DNA from 2 places in the Paenibacillus sp. USHLN196 genome. Region 1 is predicted to be linked to the other one. Evidence: riboswitches for the same ligand, from Rfam matches in the RefSeq annotation. Region 1 holds a riboswitch; the other holds the start of a gene.
The links. Region 1 has a riboswitch for glycine ahead of gcvT (glycine cleavage system aminomethyltransferase GcvT). Riboswitches for the same ligand answer to the same signal wherever they lie in the genome.

Region 1 (16,059 bases):
GGCTCTGTGCCAGAATGACAATCTCACGCAGCCAGACCTGGACAGGCCACTTCTCACTATCGTTGATATAGATAACAGCGCTGAAGAAACTGTTCCAGTGGGCCACCGCATAAAAGAGTGAAAATGTCGCCATCGCTGGCATGGACAACGGTAATACAATCCGGAACAATACGCTGACATCGTTACATCCATCAATTTTGGCTGCATCCTCCAATTCGTCGGGAATGGCCTGGAAGAAGTTTTTGAGTACGATCAAGTTAAATGCACTAATAGCGGTAGGTAACATCAGTGACCATAACGTATCCGTCAGGTGCAAGGATTTCACGACAAAGTAGGTTGGAATCATCCCGCCACTGAAGAGCATCGTGAACAATACACCCAGCAAAATGGGCTGGCGTCCACGCAAATATCTTCTGGAGAGCGGATAAGCCATAAGTGACGTAAACAGCAGGTTAATGAAGGTACCAATCACCGTAATATAGATCGATACGCCCAGACTGCGAATCAAGGTATCTGTAGAGAAAATGTAACGGTACGCAGCCAGCGAGAACTCTTTGGGAAAAAGAATAAATCCTCCCTTAGCCACTTCATGCGGACTGGTAAACGAGACGGCCAAAATATAAATGAACGGGATGACCGTCACGATTCCAATCAACAGCAGCAAGCCATGATTGAGAATATCAAAGATCCGGTTGCCCCACGTTTTATCCTGTTGCATCAATGTTCACTCCTGTCTGGTGAAGAACGTCTGCACCCGAGGGTTAGTAGACGCCTTCCTCCCCGAATTTTTTGGCCATCGTATTGGCACCAAGGACAAGCGCCAGCCCGACAACCGATTTGAACAACCCGACAGCAGCACTATAACTGTACTGTGCCTGGGTAAGACCCTTCGTGTACACGTAGGTATCGAATACCTCGCCCACATCCCGGTTCGTCGGAGTCAGCATCAGGAAGATCTGTTCAAAGCCTGTATCCAGGAAATTACCCAGACGCAGAATGAGCAAAATGACGATGGTACTGCGAATGGCAGGCAACGTAATATGCCAGGTTTGACGCCAGCGATTGGCACCGTCAATCCGTGCAGCTTCATAGAGCTGTGTATCTACACCGGAAAGGGCCGCCAGGAAGATAATCGTGCCCCAACCAACCTCTTTCCAGATGGATTGTCCGACGATCATGGTTCGGAACCATCCCGGTTCAAGCAAGAAAGCCACCTTTTGCCCCGTCAGATTATAGAGCAATTCGTTAATGGCGCCGCCCTCGGTTGTAAACAACATGTAGAACACACCGACAACAACAACCCATGAAACAAAGTGTGGAACATAGACTAGCGTTTGTACAAATCGTTTGAAGCGTTCACGCCGAACCTCATTCATCATGAGTGCCAATACAATCGGCAGTGGGAAAAAGAACACGATGTTATAAATGGCTAGTAAAAACGTATTCCGAAATAATGTCCAGAACTGCGGTTCTCCGAAGAAACGCTGGAAATGTTTGAAGCCTACCCATTCACTCCCCAAGATGCCCTTGTAAGGGGTGTAATCCTGAAAAGCCATCGTGATGCCATACATGGGTATGTATTTGAAAATAACAAAGTAAAGCACACCCGGTATTAACATGATATACAGCCACCGGTTTTTGATAATGTCCCTCCACAGCAGGTTTTTGTCACTGCGGGTAGCGGGCCGTGTTCGAGCCGCCGTTTCGGCTTTCATATTGTCTTCCTCCCCACATTGGAAACGATTACAAAATATCACTTCCTGAATTCATGTCTTCATTGTGGCGGATAAACGAATGACTGGCTATCGTCTCCTTTTAGCCTCTTGTTTTCCCTTGTGCAGCAAGGGATCTGGCCATTTTTGTCACAGAATTAAAAGGCGTAATGAACTGCTTTCAACCTCAATATTCCTGTCTTAACTCCATGGTTTGAATCGGCCTACTTCCTTCATCCGGACATGAAAAAGCCTGCCTGCCATGGCAGGCAGAGCAGGTTTGTTTTATCGCTGCTGCTCCCGGTATTTGCCGGGGGTCGTTCCTGTAATTTTGCGAAACGTACGGATAAATGCGGTTGGATTGGTATAGTTTAATTTCTCGGCAATCTCCGATATTTTAAGATTCGTCGTTTGCAGCCATGTTTTAGCTTTTTCCATACGGTACTCTGCGAGATATTCAGTAAAATTAACTCCAGCTTCCTTCTTGAATACCCGACTTAGGTAGACAGGATGGAAATTAAGCTCTGCGGCACAGGCCTCCAGCGACAATTCACGATCATAACGTTCCTCGATTAATCGAATCATGCGCCTTGCAATGTTCATGTATTGGGATTCTTCCTGTTCTCGCCAGAAACGGATGACGGGCAGGAACAGCCGCTTGCGGAACCAATTGGTCATTTCATCCAACGTGGACAACTTCAGCAAATGTGCCATGGATGCTTTTTCACCCAATACTTCAGCCACATCTCCACCTTGCTCCTGCACAAGCTGATATACACGAGACAATAACTGAACCATAATGACGGGGTATTCACTGAAATGAAGCTTCTTGTCTGCAAGCAGTCCCAAATATTGCTTGAAGTACGCATCCGTCTTCTCCTCATCTCCTTGCTTGAGGGCAGAAGCGAGCTGATCTTCAATCATGCGCAGTTGGGTATACAATGCGGCCTCCATCTGACCACGCGGCTGAATATCCTCGTAATGCAAAATTATACGGCTGCCCAGACTTACCCGGCCTTGCAGAGCCTCTCGACTCTCCTGAACCGCTCTTGGGGTATCTCCAATGCAGGAATATGAACGACTGATGCCGATGCTTACAGGCAGATTCAGATAAGTCACGACACGTTCCCGAATCCAGTCTGCTTGAGTATGCATCCATTCCTTCAGTTTCACCTCATCCGTCAGTTCGGAAGCAAGTACGGTGACCTGAGCATCATCCAACATAACGGGGGTGAACCGAACTGACGAAGGAAGAAGCTCACCTACCATATTGTTGACAGCAAACAGCAGCAGGTCACGATCCTGTTCCTCATATCTGGTCCCTTCCAATGTATCGATCTGGAGCATAAGCACACCAAGACTGGCCCACCCCGTCGGAAATTCATACAATTCTCCCTGATATCTGAAATCTTCTTCCGAGATTTTGCCTGTTAGCAGTTTGGTCATAAAAAACTCCTGAAGGTGCACATGCTGCCCCTTCATCTGCTCACGCATCGTTTTCTCTGAACTGAACAACGTTGACAACTGTTCCTCGATATAGATAAATTCATCCTGACGACGTCCTGACGGAGCCACTGGAGCATCCAGTCCCTTTGTAAACTGCAACAATCTCGAGATCGGTGAATACATCCGCCGACTGCCGTATATGGCGACAAGTCCCGTTACACATAACATCACCAGTGTAGCAACGCCGGTAACCAGGGCAATTTTCTGCGACTGGGCCGTGATCTGCCCTAGAGATACGACAGATACGTACAACCAACCATTGAGCGGAGACTGTCTATAACTGACCGCGACCTGGTTACCCTCGACCTCCGCACTGAAGAATCCCTCTGGCTCCCCCGTCGTCTGGACAATCTCATGGATCTCCTTATTTAAAGCGTCATATTTCGCACCTTGACTTGTATCATTCAAAAAATATTTCTGATCCCTGTCCAAGACGTACAGGTCACCTGAATTCGGATTGCGACTCAGAAATGTACTTAGCTCCGTATCGGCAATATCGATAACCAGAAAACCTTTGGGTTTCACATTGGTGGGTACCATCGGAATCTTGAATACCATGCTGACCACATTATCAGATGATATAAGCGTAGGCGCCTGTTCAGGTGTGAGTTCACCCATGCCAGCTGATACGGGTACACTTTCTTTGGCTGAACTGGCATTCTGGGTGACCCAGAACAGGCTATTGGTATAGGTGAGATACGAACCAATCCGGTCTCGTATACTAAAATCATCCAATTTGCCAAAAGAACGCATCGACACGACCCAATCTTCGTCCAGATTAACCAGATAGGCTTGGTCAATGTTCGTAACCGCTTGCAAGTTGTTAAAGCCGGATGTCAGATCACGAATCTCCTGGAATTCGCTACTGTCCAGTGGTTTCTTCATCGCTTGTAATACCAAAGGCGAATTCACATACTGGATGGATGACAATTGCAGACTGCGTAGTACTTGCTCTACCCGCATTTGGGTCTGATGCAATATCTGAAGATTACTCTCACGCACTTTCTGTTCAATGTCACGCGAAGCAATCGTATACGATACGGAACCAATAACAATAACCGGAAGGGCTCCGAGGATCAGGGTAAAGCAAAGCAAACGCAATAAATATTTAGGCAAGAAGAGCATCCTCCTTCTCATAAAATCGCTTTCATTGGATTATTTTACTATTGTTATTTTAAAACCCATTCTTATTCAAGTCCACTCATTTATTCTAAAGGTTGACTTCAAACCAATTTTCAGTTTATATTGGTTGCATATTCCTCAATCAAAGGAGAGATTTTTAATGTCGGTGAATGTTCTTAACTAACCAAGTTTCATATTCAGGAGTTTGGCCTTTCATTGCGCTTGTGCCCTTATGGCATACGTGTATTTCATGATGCGCCAGATCCCTGTACTTAGTTAAGAACAGCGGATATCATAAATCGCCTCCGGGATTGTAGTTGTCCGGGTCTATTTCCGCGCTGTGTTCAGCGCGGATTTTTTAATATAGACCTGTAGTGGACTCTGCTTTCCCATACGTTTAGGGCGGAGAATGACGTTTGTTCATTCTCCGCCCTTTTTGCGTTTTCAGGAATACGTTTTACCGCTTTAACTGAAATTCCATTTGAAAAATCCAAGGAGAGATTACGCATGAATGAAAACACATTACACAGTTTGGGCTATCCACAAATTCAAAAAAACGTTGCAGACTGCGCCCTTTCTTATCTGGGCAAGCGTTATGCCAGAGAACTGAAACCAATGGTTGACGCTCACCTGATTCAGATTCGCCTGGAGGAAACTGCCGAAGCGGCTGCATTGATTCGTTTTGGCGCCAGTATCCCCCTCCCTTCACTGGATGGAATGGAAACCATTATGGATCTGCTCGGTACCGGTTATCTATTCAGTGAACGTGACTTCAGTCATCTCGGACAGTTCCTGCGGAGCTGTGCACAACTTATGAAATACATGGAGGGTAAATCTGGGGCCGCTCCCACCGTCAGTCGTTATGCAGCATCCATGATTATGATCGAACCTTTGCTGAGTGAGATCGAGCGTTGCATCCATAGTGGACGCATTCAGGATCAGGCAAGCAAGGAACTGATTCGAATTCGTAAAAAAATGACCGTAAATGAGGAGCGAATGAAACGAAAGCTTGATTCTCTGGTAAGCAAACATCGCTCCATTATGCAGGAACATGTCATCAGTCAACGCGGAGGAAGAACGGTTCTGCCCATTAAGAAAGAGTTCCGCAAACAGGTGAAAGGCAGTGTGCTGGATGAATCCGGGAGCGGGCAAACCGTATATATTGAACCTGTTGAGTTAGTAAGTCTGCAGATGGAATTGGCCGCTCTGCAAGCGGAGGAGTCCCGAGAGGAGATGAGAGTTCTCGGTAATTTAACCTCCCTGGCCGAATCGTACAGCCGTGAAATCGCCCTGAATACCGAAACGGTAGGCGTGCTGGACTTCCTGTTTGCCAAAGCAAAATATGCGGCCACCATGGACGGACGTACCGTTCAAGTCAATAGACAGGGCCACATCAGCCTGCAACGTGCACGTCATCCCTTCATGGGTTCTTCCATGGTTCCACTTGATTTTGCCATCGGCAAAACGTACTCGTCGCTCATTATTACCGGCCCGAATACCGGTGGTAAAACGGTCGCACTCAAAACGCTAGGTTTGCTCACCCTGATGATGCAATCCGGTTTGCTTATTCCGGTGGAGGAAGGTGGCGAGATGGCTGTTTATAACGAGGTAGCGGTCGATATTGGTGACGGACAGAGTATGGAACAAGCACTCAGTACATTCTCTGCACACATTCGCAATATGATCGGCATACTGGAACAGGCCAATACTTCGACTCTGGTGCTCATTGATGAGATGGCTTCTGGCACAGATCCCGGTGAAGGTGTTGGACTTTCTATCGCCATGCTGGAGGAACTTCACAGCCGCGGAGCAACCGTTGTGGCGACAACGCATTTTGGTGAGATCAAACATTTTGCAGCTGCCACCCCAGGATTTGAAAATGCCCGTATGGAATTTGATACCTTATCTCTCCAGCCGCTTTATCGATTGCGTATCGGTGAAGCCGGCGAAAGTTACGCCTATTCCATTGCATTGAAGCTAGGCATGCCACAGCGTATTATCGAGCGTTCCAAGTCTCTGTCGGATCAAAGTAGCTCGAGAGATCGTACATTCGTGTTTACGTCACCTCCTTTGGAAACTCCGGTCCTAAAGCCTGATCGTCCCGTTACAGAAGCAAGCGACCCAGCAGAGTTGTCCAAGCGGAATACGTCTAACCAATCAAAGGATTCCGCCAGTTCCCACAAAAAGACAACAACCAGAGCGTCAGGTTCTCCTGCCCCTGCCAAACCTTTTCGCAAAGGGGATCGGGTGTATGCGGCCTATCTCAATCAGTCCGGCATCGTCTGTGATGTGGAGGATAGCCGGGGAAATATCGGAGTCATGCTGAGAGGGCGTAAGGTCAAAATCCATAAAAAACGCCTGACCCTGCATATATCTGCTGATGAACTTTATCCGGGCGACGACTACGATCTGGACATCGTGTTTGAGACAAAAGAAAACCGCAAGAAGCGTAAACTAATGGGACGCAAGCATGTGGAAGGCCTACAGATCGAATTACCGCCTGAAGAATAGCCAAGTGGAAAAAACAGATACAGTGAAATGGAATTCATATGTACATTTAAGCACAGTGAATTCCATAATCACCAGCACAGTTCTGTTATACTGAGATCAGTGTGTTCGTCTTCAACTCGCAGCTATTCCACAGGGAGGGAAGAACCGAATGTCTGTAGAACAAGACGATCAAGAGCGCATCCATATCGATGTTCTTGTCTGCCCATTATGCGGGGAAGCTAATCGCTGTTCCTATGCCGCAGGGCATCCTCATTCGGAATGCTGGTGTAACCGGGCTACTTTCCCCGAGGGTGTGTTTGACCGCATTCCGCCAGAGCAGCGCCGAAAATCGTGTATATGTCAACGCTGTTTGGATGACTATGCCGATAAACTCCAACAAAAAGAAGAGCCACACAGTTAACAACTGTATGGCTCTTCTTCTATTATGCATTATCTAGACTGTTAGCTTCGCTACCACTGCTCTTACATTTGATTATACTGGGCAACAGCCTGTTGAAGCACCGGATGATGCTCATCCATGGACGTATAATGATGCAGTGCAGCCGCAATCCCCTTCTGGCGGATCATCTCCTGCAATTCAACTGCTTCCGGATCATCGGAGACATCGAATTTGCAGGCAGCTGCCATGCCCATAGCCAGATAGGTCGTTTCAGTTCCATCCGCATAGGCCTGAAGAGCCGGGCGAACCAGACGATCATTCGGAGACAGCTTACGCAGCGGGGAACGACCCACACGAGTGACCTCATCGGTGAGATACGGGTTGACGAACCGTCCCAGTATTTTGACAATATACTGCTCATGCTCATCAGGATTAAATCCAAACCGTTTCACCAGAATAGCCCCGGTTTCTTGCAAAGCGCCGTATACAATGGATTTTACCTTTTCGTCGGCAATAGCCTTCTGAATCGTGTCATACCCATGCACATTACCGATATACGCTGCAACACAATGCCCTGTATTTACAGTGAACAGCTTCCGTTCAATATACGGCTCCAGATCATCGACATATACAATGCCCTCAACCGGTTTGAATGCAGGAGCCATCTGGGAGCGATCAACTACCCACTCGTAAAAAGGCTCAACCTGTACATGCAACGGATCTTCATGATGCTGGATAGGCACTATCCGGTCTACGGCTGAATCTGGAAAATAAACATACTGATCTGCAAGGGAACGTACTTTTTCATCAAGCAGAGCATATACATGCTCTTTCAATTGTGTGCTGGCTCCAATGGCGTTCTCGCAAGCAATAATGTGAAGAGGGTTTTGAGCAGGACCGGAATTCAGTCTTTTCTCAAGTCCCTTTGCAATCCCTGGTGCAATATGTTTTAACACGCCCACACCCACTGCGGTTGTAATCAGATCAGCTTCTACAACCGTTTGGGCAACCGTCTCCAGCTGGGTTCCATCGATTGCATTTACGCCTGTAACGGTCTCCTGATCCTTGCTCTCGTTAGCCAGTTCCACCGTGTACTGTCCCCGTTCCTGAAGAGCGGTTACCAAGGTCTGATTCACGTCAGAGAAAATCACTTCATACCCTGCACGGGAGAGAATCAATCCAATGAACCCACGTCCAATGTTACCTGCGCCAAAGTGTAGAGCCTTCATAGTTCCATTTCACTTTCCAGAATAGCGATAACTTCTTCGGCTGTTTTCGCCAGACGCAGGGCCTCCATATTCTCATCCTCAGCACAGATCACCGCAATGCTAGTCAAGATCTCCATATGTTCCCCGCCTTGAGCCGCGATACCAATGACCATATAGGCTTTTTCTTCGCCAAAATCAACACCTTGTGGATACTGAATGACAGAGATACCTGTGGATAAAATGAAAGCTTTGGATTCCTTCGTACCGTGCGGGATCGCAAGTCCGTTCCCTACATAGGTCGAGACAATCTCTTCGCGTTCAATCATCTTCTCAATGTAATCAGCAGTAATATGTCCCGCATCCTTCAGAATCTGTCCTGCCATACGAATCGCTTCATATTTGTCCTGAGCCGTTGCATTCAAGATGACTTTATCTGTTGTTAACATACTCATCATTTTTGGCCTCCAATTTCGGTTTTACTGCGGTAAAATCCAACCAGTTCCTGGGAAAGGTAATGAATGAGTTCATCCCTGATTCCCTTCTCCAGCAATGCAATCATTTCTTCCTGCAATAACAGTGCACTAATCTCACTGAGAACCTCCAGGCTTTCCTTGGATAATTCTCTGGGACCGAGCATCAAGAGGATATGGGTAACTCCTGCCGGATCATCCGGTGTACGAAGGAGTGGCTCAGTGAGCTGAAATAGGCTGATAGACGGCCTGTAGATACCCTCACTGCGTGTATGAAACAGCGCAAGTCTTGTGCCGGGAATCTTCTGACTCCCCACCGCTTCACGTGCCTCCAACCGTTTCGCAATCTCCTCCGGTTCCTTCAACACACCAGATCCATGGAGTACGTTGCACATCGCATACACGGTCTTATAGAAACCGATATCCTGGTTATCCAGCGGGTACACCTGAAACTTTCCAATAATCCGAACGATTTCAACCAGAAGAGCTTCCATTCCGTCAGGGTTCGAGTAACGACTTGTCGTCTGAATCTCTGTTTCAAGCGGCTTGTTATGCTGCTGGCGTTGTAACGTTGTTGTTCTGATAAAATGACGCAGCCGCTCACTCTCTTCTGCCGTGAGCAGTGGGCTCACTTTGTAATACTGATGCTCATCCATCGGCAGATCGACAGTGGATAACACCAGGTCATATTCATCTGTAGGGATTCGCGTAGCTTCATACCAGGACACGCTGTCCATGATCCGAATCTCGGGAATCTCCTTCGTCAGTCGACTGGAAAGCATACGTGATGATCCGATTCCGCTTGTACACACAATGATCGCCCTGATTTCCCGTTTCAATGCACGCAACCTCTCAATGGAAGCTCCAAAATGCATGACCAAGAAACCAATTTCCTCATCCGGAACTTCCACACTCGGCCAAGCTTGATGCACGGATTTTTTGACATCTTCGAAGAGTGAATCATAATCCTTGCGAATCTGCTGCAGCAACGGATTACGAATGATCTGCTGTTCTTCAATTCGCTCCATTACAGGTTGCATATGACCAATCAGACCCTCACGAAGCAAACGATCCTCATGAAAGGCATAATGAGTTCTATCCTGCATCTGATCAATCAGTGAATGTACCCTGTCCAGTAAAATCAAGTCGTCTATAGGCAACAGCCGTGAAGAGTGAATGCGTTGTTCTGTCTCAATTAGTAGTCTGTGAAAATAAGCCTGCTCATCTTGGGAGAATGTCAGCCCCAGCTGGGTGGATAGAACACTGCACAAGCGGGAAGCCAGATAAGGTGAAACCTTTATCTCACCCTGCTCTGCAATTTCATCTCCCTTCTTCTCCCGGGGAGATATACGGCCAATGCCAAAGCCTTTACGAATACGTACAACTGCTACGGATAATTGAATCAGCAGCTTCATGTATTGCCGTTCCGGGATGTTCTCCAGCCATTCGATATCCGGCTGCCATAACGCATTTTCGACCTTTAGCACATCACCATGTCCAATCATATCCAGCAGTTTTTGGTTTACGATGGAGCCTCCTTGTTCTGGCTGTCTTCCGAACAGATCAGACTCATCCAGAAATTCGAGGGCAAGTGCAGCAATGGCTGTGCGATGAAACGTCTCACTTCCGTTAATTTTGACACCATATCCACGCCTGCGAACCAGCTTCAGTCCGGCCTGAAGAATCCGTGACTCCAGATCGTCCAGATCAGTGGTTACCGTGGACACAGTCACTTTCAGATCCGAAGCAAGAGCAAGCAACTTCACAGGCTCCGACTCATCAAGCAGGATGCAAAGCATGAAGAGCTTACGCTCTTCTGGCGTAAACTCTACATATTCTTTACCCTCCAGTTGCTGTCGCAATGCAGTCAGATCATCCGAACCGGAATCAATTCGAATACCGGTTCCTGATTTTTTTTCCAGTCTCATGCCCAAAGGTTCAAGCCATTGTTCAATCATTTGAAGCTCGCGATGAACCGTTCGGGTACTGACTTTTACTTCAACGGCGATTTCGCCGGCAGTGACTTCATGTGGATGCTCCAGCAGAAACTCCACGATTTCACGTTGTCTTTTGGTAATACTCATATCTCAGCCTCCGGCTCAGGGAAAACGAATGCGTGCAATTACTTCAGACGTTCAACGAGCGCATCATATTCCGGGCTTTTCAGGAAGTTGTCGATGGATATATGTTCTGCATTCGGCGCCACAGAGCGGGCACGATCCGTTAATACTTGTTGTGTGATCACCACATCTGCATCCGGCGGGATATCACTGATGGCCGTATTGGTCACCGTAACGTCAATCCCCTCAGCCTTCATCTTCTTGCGTAGAATGGAAGCGCCCATGGCACTCGATCCCATACCTGCATCACAGGAGAAGACGATCTTCTTCACATCTGTTTTCACTGTAGAAAAGGCCGTATCCGCAACTCTGTCTGCTTCACGTTGATTAGCCGTAATGCCAGCGTTTGGCACGGTTCCTTGACTCTTCATGTCTTTCATCCGACTGGATGCGGACTCCAGATCTTCGTCCTTTTGTTTACCCGTTTTCAGCAACAATGCTGCCACAAGGAAGGAAACGACCGCTGCTACAAGAACCCCTGCGAGCATTGGGAGATATCCACCTCTTGGTGTTAAAAGGAAATACGCGATAATACTACCCGGTGATGGTGCTGAGACAAGCCCTGCGCCTGTAAGCATGAATGTTAATGTACCTGCGACGCCACCCGCAATTGCGGCAAGAATCAGAATCGGTCTCATCAGAATGTAAGGGAAGTAGATCTCATGAATTCCCCCGAAGAAATGAATGATAACGGCACCTGGTGCAGAAGATTTGGCCATTCCGCGTCCGAAGAAGCAGTAAGCAAGCAAGATACCAAGTCCCGGACCCGGGTTGGATTCAAGCATGTATAATACGGATTGCCCTAATTCTCTTGCTTGATCTGTTGCAATAGGCGTAAGAATACCGTGGTTAATTGCATTGTTTAGGAACAATACTTTACCCGGTTCGATAATCAGGTTAACCAGCGGCAGCAAGCCCAGATTCATTAAGCCTTGCACCCCGGCAGACAATACTTTGCTAATTGCTTCTACAGCAGGCCCGATGCCCAGTAGCGCAAAAATGCCCAAGATTCCGCCAATAATACCAGCTGAGAAGTTGTTAACCAGCATTTCAAATCCGGCTCTAATTTTACCTTCGATCGATTTATCGAATTTTTTGATGATCCATGCTGCCAGAGGTCCGGCGATCATGGCCCCGAGGAACATCGGAATATCGCTACCCACGATGACCCCAATGGTCATAATGGCACCCACGACACCACCACGCTGGCCATGCACCATCGTACCCCCGGTGTAACCGATTAACAGTGGCAGCAAATATTTGATCATCGGATCTACTAGCTGGGCAAGCGTCTCGTTAGGGAACCAGCCTGTTGGAATGAACAGAGCCGTAATTAATCCCCAGGCGATAAATGCGCCCATATTCGGCATGACCATACCACTCAGGAATCGGCCGAAGCGCTGAACCCCTACCCGTAGCCCACCTTTGGAATTGGACGATTGGTCCAAATTACTCATTGTATTATCCTCCTTGGATCAAGTGATTATGATTTATGAAAGGGGTATCATTTCTCCCCTGCTGTAATCCTAAGCGAGAATGCTCTCCTGTTCAATGAAATGAAAGCGTACTTTCGTCATGAACAATGATGACAACATTAGGTTATGTAATCGTTTTTATCTATGCATAATGGCTGAACTCATTGGTACATAAGGCTTTTCTTGCCTATGACTTTTATCATTTCCAGAATCATTTTCTAACCTATAGCTTGGTCCAATCAGGTGATTTACATCCACAATCTGCTTCAATCCACATTCAAAACCATTGTTGGAAAGCACAAAAAACCTGTGTAAGCTATCAGGCTCACACAGGTCGAACAATATGAAGCTCATTTCATTTGGTTATAAAATATATGTTAATAAGTACAAGTTTGTTAAAACTATTCTTCCGTATGTTTGCGATACGCATCTGCATTCATCAATGTGGACAATGCTGCAGACAGATCTCCCTCAACACGAATCTCGATCATCCAGCCTTCCTCGTAAGGAGAGCTGTTTACCAGTTCAGGTGAGTTCTGCAACGAATCATTCACCGCAATGATTGAACCAGTGACTGGAGAAAACAAGTCCGACACCGTTTTGACCGATTCGATCGTTCCAATGCTATCTTCGGCTTTTACATTGGATTCAAGGTCAGGCAATTCCACAAACACAATGTCACCCAGCTGATGCTGCGCGAACTCGGTAATGCCAATACGTACAGTATCCTCCCCTACGGTTTGCACCCATTCGTGCTCTTCACTGTACAGGAAATCACTTTTCAATTCGCTCATCGATATCCGCCTCGCTTTTCATTAATGAGTGCATGCGTTCTTTGACCTTAACCTTTTTCCCAGAACATAGCGTATGATATTTTTGAATCAAATGTCAAGATACCTCACAATTTATTTGCTGAAAACCTCTAAATCCTGTAACCGGATTACACTCTTTTTTTCATATACTGGTGAATATTAGAATAGTAAGCGTAGTCTTTTTGGATACACGAACAATAATAGTGAATATAAATTAAACATTCGGTTTTTAATCATTATCTATGATATCGTTCTTGACATCAGTAGTGGATTCACGTTTTAATGAGAGGAGTAAATGTGTTTATTGGACTATGTTATACCCGCGGATGAATGTAAAGGGAGAGATTACCCGTGACACCCGATTCGGGATGCACATGAGGTAACGCCGAAGGAGTAAACCACCGATAAGCGGGGGTGAATCTCTCAGGCAAAAGGACTTTTACGGGACGCAACTCTGGAGAGCATCTATTCGCCCTGTGCGGGCGTTATGATCACCCAAGGGGAAACCTGCTGCACAACCGCGGCGGGGTAACTCTCAGGTACAAGGGACAGAGCCTTAGAATACAGCGTGCTACTTGGCATGCCGATTCTTTGGCCTGTCCTTTTCCTTTTTCCCAAAAAACGAAAAACAGGATTCAGATCGGCGCTGTCATAGCTGCCTTACCATACTTATGTGATGAAATTATCTAGCTGAAAATTTAAAAATACCTGGTTCATTGATCCACGATTGTATATCCGGCCGGCTGACGGCCCATGACGAGGTGATTTGATGTCCGATTTGCTTAGAACACCACTCTTCCCACTGTATCAGCAATACGAAGGCGTACGGTGCATTGATTTTGGAGGCTGGGAACTTCCGGTACAATTTAGCGGAATCCAGAAAGAACATGAAGCCGTACGCGAGCGCGCTGGACTGTTCGATGTATCCCATATGGGCGAATTCACAGTACAGGGTGAGCAGGCTGAAGCATTTTTGCAACAAATGACAACTAATGATGTGACCACGCTGGTTCCCGGTCAAGCTCAGTACACCCTCATGTGTTATCCGGATGGCGGTGTGGTGGATGATCTGCTCGTGTATAAGCTGGAAGATCAGCACTATATGCTCGTGGTTAACGCCTCCAACATCGACAAGGATTGGGCATGGCTGCAAGAGCACCTGATCCCTGGCGTAAGCATGACCAACGATTCGGAGCAGACGGCGTTGCTCGCCCTGCAAGGTCCACTAGCTGTAGACATTATTGAAAAAGTTACAGATACGGATGTATCCACGATTGAACCGTTCCGTTTTGTACAGGATGCCGAAGTATGTGGAGTAACATTGCTGTTGTCCCGTACCGGTTATACCGGTGAAGATGGATTTGAACTATATGTATCTGCGGACCAAGCCGCTGCGGTCTGGAATGGACTAATGCAGGCCGGAGAAGGTCACGGACTGGTACCAGCAGGCCTCGGTGCTCGGGATACACTGCGCTTTGAAGCAAGGTTACCACTGTATGGACAGGAATTGTCGGCAACCATCTCTCCGCTTGAGGCTGGCGTTGGCATGTTTGTGAAGCTGAACGCTGGACCTTTTATCGGACACGAAGCCTTGTTACAGCAGAAAACTGACGGGCTCGCCCGCAAACTGGTCGGCATCGAAGTGCTGGAGCGTGGTATTCCTCGCCCCCACTATCCAATTTACGCCGAAGGCGTACAGATTGGTGAAGTGACAACCGGCACGCAATCACCTACATTGAAGCGTAATCTGGGGCTTGCCCTCATCGACAGCAAATACGCTGGGCTGGGAACCCCGCTTGAGATTGAGATCCGCGGCAAGAAACTAAAAGCCGAGGTTGTGAAGACCCCTTTTCATAAACGGACACGTACGTCGAAGACACCTACTCAAGGAGCTGATCAAGCATGAGCAAGCACCGTTACATTCCCATGACTGAGCATGATCAGAGCGCCATGCTCGCAACCATCGGTGTGGATACGCTGGAGGATCTGTTTCAGGACATTCCGCAGGAGATTCGTTATCAGGGCGAGCTGCCCGTATCCTCCAAACTTGATGAATATGCGCTGACACGTCATATGTCCAAACAGGCTGGCGCCAACGCCAATTTCGAAACACACGCCAGTTTCCTCGGCGCAGGTATATATGATCATCATGTTCCTTCCGTCATTAATCATGTCATTTCCCGTTCCGAGTTCTACACCGCCTACACACCTTATCAGCCTGAGATCAGCCAAGGTGAACTACAGGCCATTTTCGAATTTCAATCCTACATTTGTGAATTAACCGGTATGGCTGTGGCCAATGCCAGTATGTATGACGGTGCAACTGCCTTTGCCGAAGCAGGAAACCTGGCCGCAGCGGCAACTCGTCGCAAACAGCTCATCGTATCCCGTACCGTTCATCCGGAAGCCCGTCAGGTATTGCAGGCGTATGCGCACGGATTGAGTCTGGAGATTGTCGAGATTGGTTATAAGGATGGCGTCACTGATTGGGATGCCCTGCAAGCCGCCATATCGGACGATACCGCTGCTGTCATGATCCAGAGTCCGAACTTCTTCGGTGCTGTGGAAAATGTGAAGCAGGCTGCCGACCTCGTACATGCGCACAAGGGCCTGCTCGTCGTAAGTGCTAACCCGCTATCGCTGGGTCTGCTGGAAGCTCCAGGCAAGCTGGGTGCCGACATCGTAGTAGGCGATGCGCAGCCCCTCGGTATCGCCGCTTCACTCGGCGGCCCGACATGTGGATA
Region 2 (16,059 bases), on a different contig from region 1:
GAGGGGACGGAATCGATTCTGAAGAAGCGAAGCGTTCGCCTTTGTCTCCTAATTACAACAATTAGAATTATTGATCAAAGAAATTTGGAGACAACAGCGATCAAAAGAACGATCCGTAACCGGAACGGCCACTCAGGTATCAGCTACTTAATATTTCTATAAGTAAATTTTTTTCATGGAAATCTGGACACAATACGGATTAAAACAACGTCCGTTCCCGAAGCGACCACTTCAGCGCTAGATTAAATCCCAAATATTTCAAAATGCTGCCGATATTTTTAACATTGCGTTTACAAAACACTGATTTTAAGATGACATACTGAAACTACAATGAGTAAAGAGTTGATGGTGAACAAACAAATTCACAAAACGCCATCACTACATTGGGGGAGGAAAACAAAACATGTTTAAAAAGTTGCCGTTTATTTTGATGACCTTAACGTTCGTACTGGTACTCGCAGCATGCGGATCGAAAAATGACGCTGGTACAGAGGGTGCCGCAAGCAATGGATCAGGAGAAGCTGCTACTGAGCTTAGCGGTAACATTCTGGCAGTCGGATCGACAGCATTGCTACCTCTGGTAGAACAAGCTGGACAGAAATTTATGGCAGTTGATGAATATAAGAACGTAACGGTTCAAGTTCAAGGTGGCGGTAGTGGTACTGGTTTGACACAAGTATCTGACGGACAAGCTACAATCGGTAACTCTGATGTATTTGCAGAAGAGAAGCTGGAGGACGAAGCCAAAGTAAAAGAACTGGTTGACCATCAGGTAGCAGTAGTAGCTATGGCGCCAGTAAGCAACAAAGATGCAGGTGTAGAAGATTTGACGAAGCAACAACTGATCGACATCTTCTCCGGTAAAGTAACGAACTGGAAAGACGTTGGTGGTGCGGATCAAGCAATCGTTATTGTAAACCGTCCGAGTAGTTCCGGTACTCGTGCAACTTTCGAGAAGTATGCGCTTGGTGCAAAAATGGATGATATCCCAGGTTCGATTCAAGAAGATTCTTCTGGTAACGTAAAAAAACTGGTAGCTGAAACGCCAGGAGCTATTGGTTACCTTGCCTTGTCTTACTTGGATGACAGCTTGCAAGTGTTGAAATACGAAGGTGTAGAAGCAACGGTTGAGAACGTAGAAGCAGGAACTTATCCAGTATGGGCTTACGAGCACATGTACACGAAAGGTGAGCCGGATGCAGCAACAAAAGCATTCCTGGACTACATCTTGAGTGACGAAATTCAACAAAATGACGTGACAGAACTTGGATACATTCCAATGTCAGGTATGAAAGTAAAACGCGATGCAGCAGGTAATGTGGTTCAATAATCTTTGAACTTGCGCATACGGCGAAAGAGGCGGACTTAGGTCCCGCCTCTTTACGCGGTTTGCTCTAAAATAATCCCATATTTTGCATTAATTCTACTATAGAAGGATGGTTGTTATGGAACAGACCGAAGGGGGAACGGTAATGAATAACAAGTTGAAACCGCGCCGGCCCTTAAAAGAGAAACATTATTGGGAAGAGTGGACGGGACGGATCTATACGTCGATTTGTGTCGTTTTCCTGATCGTTGTCATGTTTTCCATTGTTTATTTTGTAGCGTCCAAGGGACTATCAACATTTTTCCAAAATGGAATAAGCATAAGTGAATTTCTTGGTGGGAAAACGTGGAATCCAACAGGGGAACCTGCTTTTTACGGGGCATTGCCGTTCATTACAGGTTCTTTCATTACAACCTTGCTTGCAGCATTGATCGCAAGTCCGCTTGGCTTGTGTGCAGCACTTTTCATGACAGAGATTGTTCCGGGTAAAGGCAAAAAAATATTGCAGCCTGCGATTGAGCTCTTGTCTGGAATCCCGTCCGTTGTGTACGGATTTATCGGTCTGAGTGTCATCGTACCCTTGCTGCGCAGTATCTTTGGTGGAACAGGCGTCGGGATTGCAGCCGGATGTCTTGTTCTCGCTGTAATGATTCTTCCTACGGTGACAAGTATTATGGCAGATGCTTTGTCCGCTTTGCCAAAAGGATTACGTGAATCATCGTACGCACTGGGTGCCACTCGCTGGCAAACCATCTACCGTGTCATCATTCCAACGACTTTGCCAGCTTTGTTGACAGGTGTCGTTCTGGGTATGGCCCGTGCTTTTGGTGAGGCACTTGCTGTGCAGATGGTTATCGGTAATGCACCGCATGTTCCAACATCCTTGCTCGAATCGGCTTCAACATTAACAAGTGTAATTACACTCAGCATGGGTAACACCACGATGGGTTCTGTTCATAACAATGCACTGTGGAGTATGGCGCTTGTCCTGCTGGTGATGACATTTGTCTTCGTCATTCTGGTTCGCCTGCTTGAAAGGAGGAACCGGGTATGAAAATGAAGGCAAAGACGGTAGATAAAATTGCAACATCTGTCATCGTTATACTGGCCCTGTTCATTGTTATTCTATTGCTCGGTCTGCTTGGCTTCATCATGTATAGAGGCATTGGACATATTAGCTGGAACTTCCTGACAAGCGCACCGCAGTTGCTTAAAGGTGGCGGCGGAATTGGTCCACAGCTCTTTAACTCTGTATTCTTGCTAATCCTGACCTTGATTGTTACCATTCCACTCGGATGGGGCGGCGGGATTTACATGGCTGAATACGCCAAACCAGGCAAGATTACAAGCTTCATTCGTCTGGTCGTTGAAGTATTGTCATCATTCCCTTCCATCGTTATTGGTTTGTTTGGTCTCTTATTGCTTGTAAATACATTTGGTCTTGGTTTCTCCCTGATCTCGGGTGCCTTGGCTCTGGCGATCTTTAACCTGCCATTGATGGTACGGACAACGGAGCAGGCTTTCCGGGCCGTTCCGAAGGAACAGAAGGAAGCAGGTCTGGCGCTGGGACTGTCCAAGTGGAAGATTATCACTTCCATTCTGCTGCCTGTAGCATTGCCGAGCTTGATCACGGGTACGATCCTGGCTTCCGGCCGGATCTTCGGTGAAGCAGCCGCGCTGATGTTCACCGCAGGTATGAGTAGTCCACCATTGGACTTCACGGATTGGAATCCGACGAGTCCAAGATCACCGCTTAATCCTTTCCGTCCGGCAGAGACACTTGCTGTCCATATCTGGAAAGTAAATAGTGAAGGCATTGGGCCAGATTCCAAAGAAGTGGCAGCAGGGGCATCCGCCGTGCTTGTCATTCTCGTGCTGGCGTTCAATCTAAGTGCACGCTGGATCGGTCGGGTTGTATTCCGCCGCATGACAGCTTCGAAATAAGGAGGAACCAACATGGCCATACCTTTTGGTACGGAACAGTTAAGCATATATTATGGACATTTCCAGGCAGTGAAGCAGATCAGTCTGACGTTTCCTGAAGCAAGCGTAACGGCTCTTATTGGACCGTCTGGTTGCGGTAAATCCACGTTCCTCCGGTCACTTAACCGGATGAACGACGAGATTGCTGGTTCCCGCACAGAGGGACATATCTGGATGGACGGTAACGATCTGAATGAGCCTGGAACCGATGTAATCAAGCTTCGCCAGAAGATTGGCATGGTGTGGCAGAAGCCGAATCCTTTTCATAAGTCCATCTACAACAATATCGCGTTTGGCCCCCGCTACCGTGGTACGAAGAGTAAGAAGGCACTGGATGAAATTGTGGAAAAAAGCTTGCGCCGTGCTGCGCTCTGGGATGAAGTGAAAGACAGACTGCATGAGTCAGCTCTGTCTCTCTCCGGCGGACAACAGCAGCGTCTATGTATCGCTCGCGCTTTGTCTGTTGAACCACAGATTCTGCTGCTCGATGAGCCGGCATCTGCCCTTGATCCAGTATCCACGGGTAAGGTTGAGGAATTGATTACCGAGCTTAAGAAAGATCTGCGGATCGTCATTGTTACCCATAACATGCAGCAGGCGGCACGCATCTCGGATTACACGGCTTATTTCTATCTGGGAAGTATGGTTGAGCACGGGGATACAGAGCACATTTTCACGAACCCGGACAATCGCCTAACGCAAGAATACATTATGGGACGTTTCGGTTAATTGGATCATGGAGTGTAACATAGAGTAATAGAGATAAAGAAATAAATAGAGATAATAGAAAGCACAATGCCTGGACAGTTGTTCAGGGGTTGTGCTTTTTAATTTATAATTTTAGTGGGATTTTCTGTATGCGAGTTAGACATTATGCTACGATATTCAGTATGAAGAGAACGTTTACATAACTTCGAAGGAGATGTTGATAATCACTACGGATAAGATGTCTTACGACCACATGGCAGCTGATATCATACAGAACTACACGATTGAAAAACCTGTCGTTTCTTATATTCGTCACAACGAGAATCTGACGTACCATGTCGTGGATGAAGCGAGCGGGCAGAAGTATCTGCTGCGTATCCATCAAGCTGCATATGCAAGTATGTCTGGGATTCAACATACGCTTCCTGCACTGGAGGCAGAGATGAATCTGCTTCATGATTTAAACGCAACGACAGCATTACGCGTGCAACATCCGGTACGCAATGTATCAGGTGAATGGGTCACGGTATGGAGAAGTGAGGAAGGGAAAGAGACCTGTTGTACGGTACTGGAGTGGATTGAGGGCAGGGACATCCAGCAGGGAGAGCGCCTGACAACAGAGCAGATCTATGATCTTGGGGCACAACTGCAGACGCTTCATCAATATGGACGCGTACAGGAGAAACCCGAAGCCATTGAGGGAACGGTTGAAAGCAGAGGAATAGTGGATAGCAACGATCATCAGCGGACAGGAAGAGAGATGAGTCAGCTAGATCAAACGAAGGTACGGCCGGCATATGGCAACATTCAAGAGAACTTGGTCATGCTAGGACAGCTGGAGGAAGGCGTCAGACTGGGGATTTTTACAACGGAAGACTTTGATCTGCTTCGAGAAACGTTCGAGAACATTAATGAGCAGTTAGAAACATATCCGTACGATACAAAGACATGGGGAGTCATTCATGGGGATATTACCCGCAATAATCTGCTGATAACGGATGAGGGCATATCTATGATTGATTTTTGTCTATACGGTTATGGTTATTATCTTTTCGATGCTGGAGGGGCAGCACTTATGTTCAATCGGGAAGAGCGTGAACAGTTTCTATCTGGTTACACGAAACAGAGTGCACCGCTAACGGATCGGGATATGCGGTTAATGGAAGGATTCATGTTGATTTTTACACTGGGTTATTATGCCTTTCAGATGGCAAATGAATCGAGACACGAATGGATGAAAGACCGCATGCCGAAGCTGTGCAGCAAGTATTGTAGACCCTATGTACAGAACGAGAGCATCTTCTACGAGTTATGAGGTGTAATCCTGATATAAGGATTCAGCTGGGAAATCGAAGAACTGTACTTCAAAGATAAGGGTTGCCAGAACACCCGAACTGTTTGGTGGATAACAACATAGATAGTAGTAAGCACATAGTTGGGTTATTTGTAGGAACACAAAAATATGCTTTATATAAGGCTCTCTTATCGTATGTATGTGATAAAAGCTGACAAATCATTCTGTTTTACATCGATGCAACAGGAAATTAGGGAAATATACCCAAAGAAATCGTTAAGTTTGTTGACACTGATCTTCCGGTCGATTAATCTTAATGAAGAAGAAAATAACGACTTCCATTACTGTTCTGACATCAGTTCAGAAATGGTTCCATACAGCGGATGATAACGAGCGGGAGAGACCTGGGTTGGCCGAGTAAAATGGCTAGAGTTCAGGCACCGAAGGAGCAAGCTGCTGCGCACCCGGCGCAGTGGTTAATCTCTCAGGTAAATGTACCATCGTTGGACGCAACTCTGGAGAGTGCGCGAACTGCGCCACCCAAGGGGTATATGATCAGTTAGCCCGGTGACCTTGCCTGTAATCGCAGGCATTCACCTTGTCCTTGGACACTGCTGATCATGAAACTCTCAGGTATCGAGGACAGAGAGAGGGCCTGGGGCCTTCTTCTGTCCTTTTTTGATGTCATCATTCAGTAAAAAAGGAACATTGTGGCATGGAATCTGGATGCAAATGACGAATACAATTGGAGGGTTATAAGGTGCGATTTAAAGATGTGTTTTCAATTATTGGCCCGTCGATGACGGGGCCTTCAAGTTCACATACAGCTGGAGCAGCAAGGTTAGGGAGAATTGCTCGTCAGTGGCTCGGTTGTACGCCGGATCGGGCACGACTGACGCTGTACGGTTCATTTGCAGATACGTATCAGGGCCACGGCACGGATCTGGCACTGATCGGCGGTCTGCTGGACTATGTCACAGACGATCCGCGTATCCCGGATGCCGAGCAATACGCAGAAGAAGCGGGCATGGAGGTTGAGTTTTATACAAGCGGCCTGCCTGCTCCTCATCCGAACACGGTCAAAATTGAGTTATGGCATGGAGAACGTGCCTGCTCCTTGATCGGGGCTTCCATTGGTGGCGGCAGCGTATCGGTACATGCGATGAATGATTTTCGTGTCCAGATCAGTGGTGAATTCCCTACACTCGTTCTGCGGCATGCTGACAAAGCAGGTGTACTTGCGTCAGTGACGTCTACGATCAGTTCATCGGGAGTTAACATCGGTTATATGCAGGTGGATCGGAAAGCTCGGGATGGTGAAGCGCTGACGGCAATGGAGATGGACGGCGTGCCTAATCCGGATATGTTGAAGCGTCTGCGTTCGCTCGACCATGTACTGGACATTCGTGTCATTGATTTGAAGAGAGGAGTTGATTCGGATGCGGTTTAAACATCTGCACGAACTGAATACGATCTGTACAGCGGAATCCAAAACCATTGCTCAGCTGATGATTGAGGAGCAGGTCCAAGAAACGAATACGCCTGAAGCGGACGTTGTGCAGCAGATGTCAGACTATTATCAAGTGATGAAGGAAGCGGTACAGAAGGGGTTAACGGAAGATACCACATCACGCAGTGGGTTAACGGGTGGAGACGGTAAGAAAATGGCCGAGTACATTCGCAAAGGTGAGACTTGCTCTGGTGATGCTTCTGCACTTGCGATGGCGTATGCCCTGTGTGTATCCGAAGTGAATGCTTCCATGGGCCGCATCGTGGCAACACCAACAGCCGGTTCCTGCGGCATTATTCCTGGTGTGTTTATCAGTTCACAGGAGCGGTTTGGCTGGACGGACGAACACTTGGTCAACGGGTTGTTCTGTGCTGGGGCAATCGGTTATGTTATTGCGAACAATTCATTTATCTCTGGTGCCGAGGGTGGCTGTCAGGCGGAAGTCGGTTCTGCGATTGGTATGGCTGCGGGTGCCATGGTTGAACTGCGTGGAGGTACACCGGAGCAGGTCGTTCATGCCGTTGGCTTGGCGTTAAAAAATACACTTGGCCTTATCTGCGATCCAGTCGCAGGTCTCGTCGAAATTCCGTGCATCGTCCGTAACGGACTGGGTGCCGTCACAGCATTGGCTGCGGCCGACATGGCATTGGCCGGTGTGCGTAGTGCCATTCCGTCAGACGAAGTCATCGACGTCATGCTGGAAGTAGGCAGTGCGATGCCGAGCCGACACCGGGAGACAGCCCAAGGCGGATTGGCCCAGACACCAACGGGACGCAAAATGATGCAAAAGCTGGCCAAACCGAAGGCAAAGCGTGCAGAGCCGGAAACACCTGATTCCCAGGTTTAATCTGACAACAGGCTATGCCGAGAGAATAATACTGCGACATATGCATAACGGCTAATCCCAAAATAAGCGTCCGCAAACCTGAATCCAGGTCATGCAGGACGCTTGTTTTGTGATGAGGCGAGGCTAGGATGTATTTCATAAAATGTGTTGATAGATGTATGTGTATTAAGATGATCTCTGACTCACAGCCGTACTCAGTACAGCATATCCATACGCAGGCAATTCAATGGCAAGCACGCCATCATCCTTGGCAGTACGATGGTTTCCGCCGAATAGCTCTGTCCATTCCCCGTCTCCTGCTTCCAGTTCGACAATGGCTGTCTCCTCTGAACGATTGAACAAGATCAGGATGCGTTCCTCATCGTCTTGCCGTTCGAGTACCAGTTGGCTGCCATCGGGGCGAGCCTGCAGGAAACGAATGGTGCCTTCCGCACGCAGGGCGGGATGAGCATGACGTAGTGAGATCAGTTTCTGATAAAAGTCGAGCAACTCCCGGTCCTGCTTCGCTTCGTCCCATTCCATGCATTTCCGGCAACCCGGATCATGTTCGCCGTCCATGCCAATCTCGTCTCCGTAATAGATACACGGAGCACCCATGTAACTGAACTGGAATAGTGCAGCCAGCTTCATCTTGCGCTGATCGCCCTCACACAGGGTGAGCAGACGCGGGGTATCGTGGCTGTCCAGCAAGTTGAATGCTACTTGGCTGGCCTGAAGCGGATAGCGGGATAACTGTCGACCGATGGAGTTCGCGAACTGTTCGGCCTGCATCGTATTTTTCACAAAAAAGGCATTTACGGCATCGGTAAAAGGATAGTTCATGGAAGCATCGAACTGATCGCCCTGCAGCCAGGCAGAGGACTCATTCCAGACTTCACCCAGAATATAGGCTTCCGGATTAGCGGCCTTGACTACATGACGGAATTCACGCCAGAATGCATCATCCACTTCGTCCGCAACATCCAGCCGCCATCCGTCCGCACCCACTTCCTTGATCCAGTACTCGGCAACCTCCAGCAGATAGGCCTTCACCTCGGAATTCTCCGTATTCAGCTTCGGCATATGCGCTTCGAATCCGAATGTCTCATACGTAGGAATGCCATCTTTCACATCCAGCGGGAATTCGTGTACATGGAACCAGTCCTTGTATTTGGATTGTTCTCCGTTCTTCTGCACATCGACGAATGGTGCGAAGGTCTTCCCGGAATGGTTGAACACGGCGTCGAGCAGTACACGAATTCCACGCGCATGGCATAGCTCAACCAGTCGTTTGACGGTATCTGCGTCTCCAAAGTGACGATCTACCCGCAGATAATCTTCTGTATCATATTTATGATTGGTCGTTGCCTCGAAGATGGGGGTGAAGTAGATCGCGTTGATGCCGAGTTCACTGAGATAATCGAGATGGTCGATTACGCCTTGAAGATCACCACCGAAGAAATTAAACGGTGTTGGCTCGCCGCCCCAGGGTTCTACATTGTCCGGATTGATATCCGGGTTGCCATTGGCAAATCGTTCCGGGAAAATTTGATAGAATATCGCATCCTTCACCCATTCAGGGGGTGTGAATACGGCCCCGGCATGTATGTAGGGGAATTGGAACATGCGGCCCGGATCGTCCGGCTCTTCTTCCTGGAAGCCCGTCTCGGTCATCCAGATCTGCTCGTCTCCGTCTTTTAATAGAAAAGAGTACTTCAGCCGATGGTAAGGAGGCTTCACTTCACCTTCGTAATAATCGAACATGGAGTCTGTCGTAAACTTGGTTAAAGGAACCAGGGCTTTGGTTTCATCCCATGCATACTTATCCCCTGTCAGTGCGTATACCTCGGTCAGATCATTCTTTTTGGAACGAAGACGCAGGCGGATTGTATCCTGATCGTAGGCATAGGCCCAGTTCCGCTTCGGTTGATGATAGATGGCTTCCAGCAGCATATTAAGTTCCCTCCCGTTATTTGTAAACATGTTATGTACTTCGTGGACTGGTATGACATGACATCACGCAAGCTAATGATTAAGATATAATTAACCCAACTGGTGTAGAAAGGAAACGAATGCGCGTATGAAAACTAAACTGTTATACATTGAAGATGACACGGAAATTGCAACATGGGTAAGGGCTGATCTGGAGGAGCGTGGTTATGAAGTGATCTGGCTCGGAAGTGGTGAAGGTGCAGCTGAAGCTGCTGTTGGCTGCTCATTGATCATTCTGGATGTCATGCTGCCAGGGCTGGATGGATTCACGGTCGGACAGCGACTGAAAAAAGAACATCCGGCTATTCCTATTGTCATGTTATCGGCGAGAACGTCTATTGACGATAAGCTGCATGGTCTTGATTTTGCCGATGACTATGTGACCAAGCCGTTTCACCCCGATGAACTGGCTGCCCGAATTGAAGTTCAGCTGCGGAAGGCAGGGACTGCGATCTCATCCGATGCGGCCTTGAAGCTGGATCATCTCTCGATCTATGAGAAAGATAACCGGATCGTCAATGATGAGACGGGGGATGAGGTTGTTTTATCGGGCAAACAGTTCCATATCTTCGCCTACCTGTTACGACATATGGGCATGATTCGAACCAAAGAGCAGATCTATGAAGCCGTATGGAACGAGCCATATCTGGATGGGGACAAGACCTTAATGGTACATATTCGACATCTGCGCGAAAAGTTGGAGCTTGATCCGGCTAACCCTGTTATTATTCAGACAGTTCGTGGTGTTGGATATCGTGTGAAGAAGCCATGATCCACTGGTTCAGAGCACGGAAGAGCAAGAAAGGAGAACAGAGCATGGATCATAATTATAAGCAAACCGGGCAGGGAAAGCTTCGATTTGGACGGTCTTTGATGTCCCGATACATTATCCTGATCCTGGCGGCTATATTGTTTGTGCCTGTTGTCCTTCCAATCATATCCGTTATCTATATTGTCGTAGTGAATAATACGAACACGGACCGAGAGGCACCTTACGGTGACGTTACCCGGATCAGTAACCTTTGGTCGCGTGAAGCGGAGAACCTGGATGGTGCTTCGGAGGAAGAGATTAGGGCCCGATTGGAGCAATTACATGGCACGTATCCCAAATCTTCCATGTATCGTGTGAATACGAGCGGCGAAACCGTCTTTATTCTTGGGGGTGAAGATGTAACGCTTCTGAAATCCCCATCGCCGGATGGCCTGACAGACACGACATTGAGATGGTCACTGGATTCCGGGCAAACGACCGAGACTCATATTCCAGCCTTATGGAATGTGAACAATACGGTGCAATTCATGAAAGAAGCTTCCTTTCGCGATCCACTGACCGTCGTTGCATATATTGGTGGAAATGAACAGGACAAAGGACAGGGATTCATGATCATTGAAGTTCCGCGGTCGCTTTTGCAAATGAGACAGAGTAACTGGCCGATGGAACTCTTGTATCTCGGTATCGTAATGACCATCATCTTTCTGATCTTCATTATCATGTCGATTCTCTTCTTCGCACGTATTCGCAAAAGGCTTATTCGGTTGCAGACGGCAATGATGACCCCGGGCAAGGCAGGCATTCCACTTCCGGTTGACATTCGTCAGTCGGATGAGATTGGTCAGCTGGAGGATTCATTTAATCAGATGGTGCATCAACTCACTGACAGTCATCACCGGGAACGCGAGGAAGAACTATTGCGCAAACGCCTCATTGCCGGGCTTTCCCATGATCTTCGCACGCCGTTAACGGTAATTCGAGGACATATGCATGCACTGCATAAAGAAAACCTCAGCGAACAAGGCATCCACTCATTACAGCGCATGGAAGCGAAGATGGAGGATCTCGGCGGCCTCATTGACAACATGTTATCCTATAATTTGCTTACGAGCGGGAAATATACACTGAAACTGGAAGAGAAAGATATGCTTCGGATCGTCAGAGAGACGGCGGCCTCATGGTATCCGGTCTGGGAGAGAGAACAATTCGAGATTGATATTGACCTGCCGGAGAAACCTTTGATATGGCAAATGGATGAACAGGGTATGCGGCGTATTCTCGATAATCTGTTTCAGAACGTGATCCGTCATGCTGCGAGCGGAAAGTATATCGGCATAACAACGCAGGAGATTCAGGGCGAGACGGCCATTGTTGTTCAGGATCGGGGTCCTGGACTGCAACAGGATTCTGACACGAAAGGTACGGGTCTTGGCTTATCCATTGTAGACCTGCTGATTCGTGAGATGGGACTGCGCAAGCGGGTAGACAGCTCCGAAGCGGGTGTCCGAACATATATCTACAGTGGTGCGGGAAGCCACAAACCAGGGGAGTAGTTTTTTTTAAACTAAACTTAAACTGGAGACTACCTTGGCTTTAACCTTGGACGGTTACGATAGTTCTGAGGTGATCATACAGTGAGTGAAAATATTATTCAAACGGCTAATCTATGGAAAACATACCGGGACCGTGCAGCGGTCCGTGAACTTGATCTGCATATTAAAAAGGGAGATATCTACGGCTTCCTCGGTCCCAATGGTGCCGGTAAAACCACAACGATTCGCATGCTTCTCGGCTTGATTAAACCAACCAAAGGCGTGATCCGTGTCTTCGACAAGGACATCCGCAAGGATCGCATGGACATTCTGCGCCGTGTTGGTTCACTGGTCGAATATCCGTCTTATTATGGACATCTAAATGCGGTGGAGAACCTGGAAACACTGCGCCGGATTATCAATGTACCGAAATCGAGAATTGCTGAAGTGCTGTCCATTGTAGATCTGACCAAGGATGCCAAACGTTCGGTAAAGGGATACTCCCTTGGCATGAAGCAGCGCCTTGGTATAGCCAGCGCCTTGCTGGGTGAACCGGAGCTGCTCATTCTGGACGAGCCGACGAATGGGCTTGATCCTGCGGGCATTCAGGAGATTCGGGAATTGATCAAGCGTATGCCTCTGGAACATGGCATTACCGTACTTGTTTCCAGCCACTTGCTCAGTGAAGTCGAACAGATGGCAAGCCGCGTCGGCATTATCCGTGAAGGCAAGATGGTACTTCAGGATACTATTGCGAGTCTGCATAGTCAGACGGGCAGCTCGATTCGGTTAACGGTTTCCGAGCCGGAAGAGGCCATGAAGCTGGCCAGAGAACAGGGTCAATTCGGTCAGCGACAAGGTTCTACGTTAACATTCCCCTATATGGATAACCCTTCGGTTGCACTGCTTGTGCGCCGATTGATTGAGCAGGATCATGATGTGTATCGTGTGGAGGAACAACGTCAGTCTCTGGAAGATCTGTTCATGCGGGTCATTGGCGAGGGGGCATCCATATGACGGGACGTGCATTGTCTTCGGATTGGCTTAAGATTCGAGGGAAGGGAATCTGGTTCCTCGTTTTCCTGGCTCCTCTTGGATTGATCGCGATGCAGGCGCTTAACTTCGGTTTGCGTCTGGACTATCTGAAAGAGCAGTACGCAGATAACCTGTGGGGCGGATTGCTCGGCAATGTGGTTGTCTTTGTACCGTTGTCACTGATGCTGGGAGCAACCATTCTCAGCTCCATGATCGCTAATGTCGAGCATGAACAGGGATCATGGAAACAGCTGCTCGCGATGCCGATTCCCAGACCAGCCGTGTATTTAGCCAAGTTTCTGCTTGCCTGTGTGTTGCTGGTGATCTCCTGTTTGCTGCTAACTGCAGGGATTATAGGTCTGGGTCTGATCCTCGGATTCCATGCCAGTGAGATCCCTTGGACGCATGCGATCAAGCTGGGGTTGCTACCCTTGGCTGGTGCGCTTCCGGTGTTGTCACTGGAGTTATGGCTCACCATGGTAAACAAGAATCAGGCACTTCCCGTGACACTGGGCATCGTTCTCGCAATAACGGGCATGTTCGCACTCAGTATCTCGCCGAACTTTCCACTAGCTTGGCCACAGATGGCTTGGAATGGACCCAATCCATACCTGTATGCAGGCATGGGTGCAGGTCTGGGACTCTTGATTCTGTTGCTGGGTATGGTGCATTTCAGTCGGAAGGATGTGGCCTGATATGAGTTTTGCGACAACGTATTTCCGAATTCTGTCCGCTGAACGGTTGAAAATGGGCAAATCCCCCATATGGCTCCTGGTCCTGCTGAGTCCACTCATTGCGCTGCTGATCGGACTGTTGTCCACTCCGTCGGGGAATTGGCAGGTATTAATGACCACCATGGTCTTCCTGCATGGACTGCTCCTGTTACCGATGCTGACCGGCGTGTTCACGTCCTTTGTCTGCCGTTTCGAGCATGCAGGAGGAGGGTGGAAGCAGATGCTCGTGTTACCGCTCACACGTTCAGGCGTGTATGCAGGCAAACTGACGATTGTACTAATGCTTCTGGCGGGTACGCAAGCATTGTTACTGATGTCCATTCTGCTGGCAGGGTTGATTCATGGCATCACGGAGCCGATCCCTTGGGGGTTCTTGGTAGGGAAATTACTGCTTGGGTTATTGGCCTGTGTACCACTTGCTGCCCTGCAGATGTTCGTATCATTGGTGTGGAGCAGTTTTGCTGCACCACTCGCACTGAATTTTGCCCTGACCGTACCAAATATTCTCATCGTGAACTCAGCGACATATGGGCCGTATTATCCATGGGCACAACCGATGATTCTGATGACACCCGTTGACGGCGGAGGTTTCGGAGCCTACAACGTGCCACTGATGACGATGCTGGCGGTCGTCGGAGGCAGTGCTGTCATTTTCATTGGAATCGGGATGATGTATTTTGCGAAAAAAGAAATTTGAATAATTGGTTATACACCGGCTTATCGTAAGATCAAGATCCTTCTTAGGCAAAACATGCAAAGCTCTATTGTATGTATGCTTCAGGAGGATTTTTTCTAATGTCTGACCCACCCATCATGAATGGTCAGCTCCCGAATAATCTTGGCTGGTGCTCCGGCTACAAGCGTATTCTCGGGGACATCTTTGGTTACTGTGCTTCCGGCAGCCACGACTGCATTTCTGCCGATGGTGACGCCGGGAAGTATGAGCGCCCCTGTACCAATCCAGGCATTATCCTGAATTACAATCCGCTTGGCGGTCTGACTTCCGTCGTCCAGCGAGTCGATCCGGTGATAGGCACTGTCGAATATGCTTGTTCGCGGGCCGATCATGACGTTATTGCCAATCGTCACCTCTACGTTAGCCGCAATTCCTACACCAGCATTGATCATGACGTCATCGCCAATGGTTAATCGTGCGCCCTTAATCACAGTTAACTGGGTTCCCCAAGGTTTACCTATGATGTTAAGCCTCTTCCCCACTTGCAAATCACCCAATTTATTCAGATATACCTTACCCCTGATTCGTGGCAGTAGTCCCATGGATGGCTGGATCTTGCCAAAAACGGCCAAGCCTCTTAGTTTGCCGTAAGCAACCTTAACTCTGTTGGGCAGCATGATTCATCCGTCCTCTCCGAAGTTCAACAACACTTTTTAACGATTATAGCCTTTTCGATACAAAATGTATCGTTAATTTTCTGAAATACAATAATTTTTAATTCAAATTCCAACTATTTCATGACACATCATGGGAATTTAATCAATAGATTGTAAGCAAAATGAGACGAGAATCTGGTAAAATAAAAAAAGCTGTTTCTAGGCTGGCTTACATGGTTATTCGAGGGTAGGCCTATTTTACAGATAATGATTAATTTCAGTTGTTAGAAGAAGATGTTGGCTGAGAAAAGAGGGGTAAGCCTTGGATGTTAATAAAACGGAAACCCTGAAACGCATTATTTCGGAGGGAAGTTCTTACCAATCATTGTTTTTCAACCATCCGGATGCCATATATGTGATGGACATCCATGGCAACTATATGGATGCTAATCCCTCAGTAGAGCGGATATCAGGGCATACACTGGATGATTTGATTCGTATGAGTCGTAATCAGATCTGTCCTCCGGACAGTGAAAATTCACGCAAAGAATATATTAAAGAGGTACTGGCTGGACGTTCAGTCAGTAATTCCATTACTTTTTATCATAAAGATGGTTCCCTGAAACAGGCACAGATTACCTATATACCAATTACAGCGGACAATGAAGTTGTCGGTATCTACGGCATTGCCAAAGATGTTACCGATATCTTGAAAGTGGAACGTGAGCTGCAGGAGACCCGGGAGAAATATCAGGTACTCGCTGACCATGCGCAAGATCTCATTACGACTTGTACAACGGATGGCGTGCTGTTATACGTCTCACCTTCCGTATACACCCTGCTTGGTTACAAGCCGGAGGAAGTCACAGGAAAGTCTTTCAAGGATTATTGTTATCCCGGAGATTATCCTGATCCTATGGAACTTTCGAAGATTGGTAATGGTTGCAAGATGCGTGTGTTACACAAAAAGGGACACTACATCTGGATGGAGACATTGGCGAAGCCCGTGGCTGG

Region 2: it holds a riboswitch for glycine, as region 1 does, so the genes downstream of both, sdaAB (L-serine ammonia-lyase, iron-sulfur-dependent subunit beta) here and gcvT (glycine cleavage system aminomethyltransferase GcvT) in region 1, are expected to answer to the same signal.

Annotation. Positions count from the first base shown of each region.
Region 1 covers NZ_JBBCYH010000015.1:70,117-86,175, forward strand. Annotated here, with positions in the region: gene WFI24_RS27885 (carbohydrate ABC transporter permease) at 1-718, opposite strand, end outside; gene WFI24_RS27890 (ABC transporter permease) at 762-1,715, opposite strand; gene WFI24_RS27895 (AraC family transcriptional regulator) at 1,998-4,334, opposite strand; gene WFI24_RS27900 (endonuclease MutS2) at 4,848-6,851, shown strand; gene WFI24_RS27905 (cysteine-rich CWC family protein) at 7,000-7,251, shown strand; gene WFI24_RS27910 (mannitol-1-phosphate 5-dehydrogenase) at 7,314-8,459, opposite strand; gene WFI24_RS27915 (PTS sugar transporter subunit IIA) at 8,456-8,890, opposite strand; gene WFI24_RS27920 (BglG family transcription antiterminator) at 8,890-10,992, opposite strand; gene WFI24_RS27925 (PTS mannitol transporter subunit IICB) at 11,031-12,485, opposite strand; gene gcvH (glycine cleavage system protein GcvH) at 12,905-13,297, opposite strand; glycine riboswitch at 13,642-13,764, shown strand; glycine riboswitch at 13,768-13,869, shown strand; gene gcvT (glycine cleavage system aminomethyltransferase GcvT) at 14,085-15,221, shown strand; gene gcvPA (aminomethyl-transferring glycine dehydrogenase subunit GcvPA) at 15,218-16,059, shown strand, end outside.
Region 2 covers NZ_JBBCYH010000009.1:136,283-152,341, forward strand. Annotated here, with positions in the region: gene WFI24_RS21550 (phosphate ABC transporter substrate-binding protein) at 404-1,330, shown strand; gene pstC (phosphate ABC transporter permease subunit PstC) at 1,446-2,381, shown strand; gene pstA (phosphate ABC transporter permease PstA) at 2,384-3,271, shown strand; gene pstB (phosphate ABC transporter ATP-binding protein PstB) at 3,284-4,039, shown strand; gene WFI24_RS21570 (phosphotransferase enzyme family protein) at 4,272-5,333, shown strand; glycine riboswitch at 5,697-5,821, shown strand; glycine riboswitch at 5,826-5,960, shown strand; gene sdaAB (L-serine ammonia-lyase, iron-sulfur-dependent subunit beta) at 6,073-6,762, shown strand; gene sdaAA (L-serine ammonia-lyase, iron-sulfur-dependent, subunit alpha) at 6,752-7,669, shown strand; gene WFI24_RS21585 (alpha-glycosidase) at 7,835-9,601, opposite strand; gene WFI24_RS21590 (response regulator transcription factor) at 9,729-10,412, shown strand; gene WFI24_RS21595 (sensor histidine kinase) at 10,457-11,965, shown strand; gene WFI24_RS21600 (ABC transporter ATP-binding protein) at 12,047-12,961, shown strand; gene WFI24_RS21605 (ABC transporter permease) at 12,958-13,674, shown strand; gene WFI24_RS21610 (ABC transporter permease) at 13,676-14,410, shown strand; gene WFI24_RS21615 (acyltransferase) at 14,506-15,066, opposite strand; gene WFI24_RS21620 (PAS domain-containing hybrid sensor histidine kinase/response regulator) at 15,368-16,059, shown strand, end outside.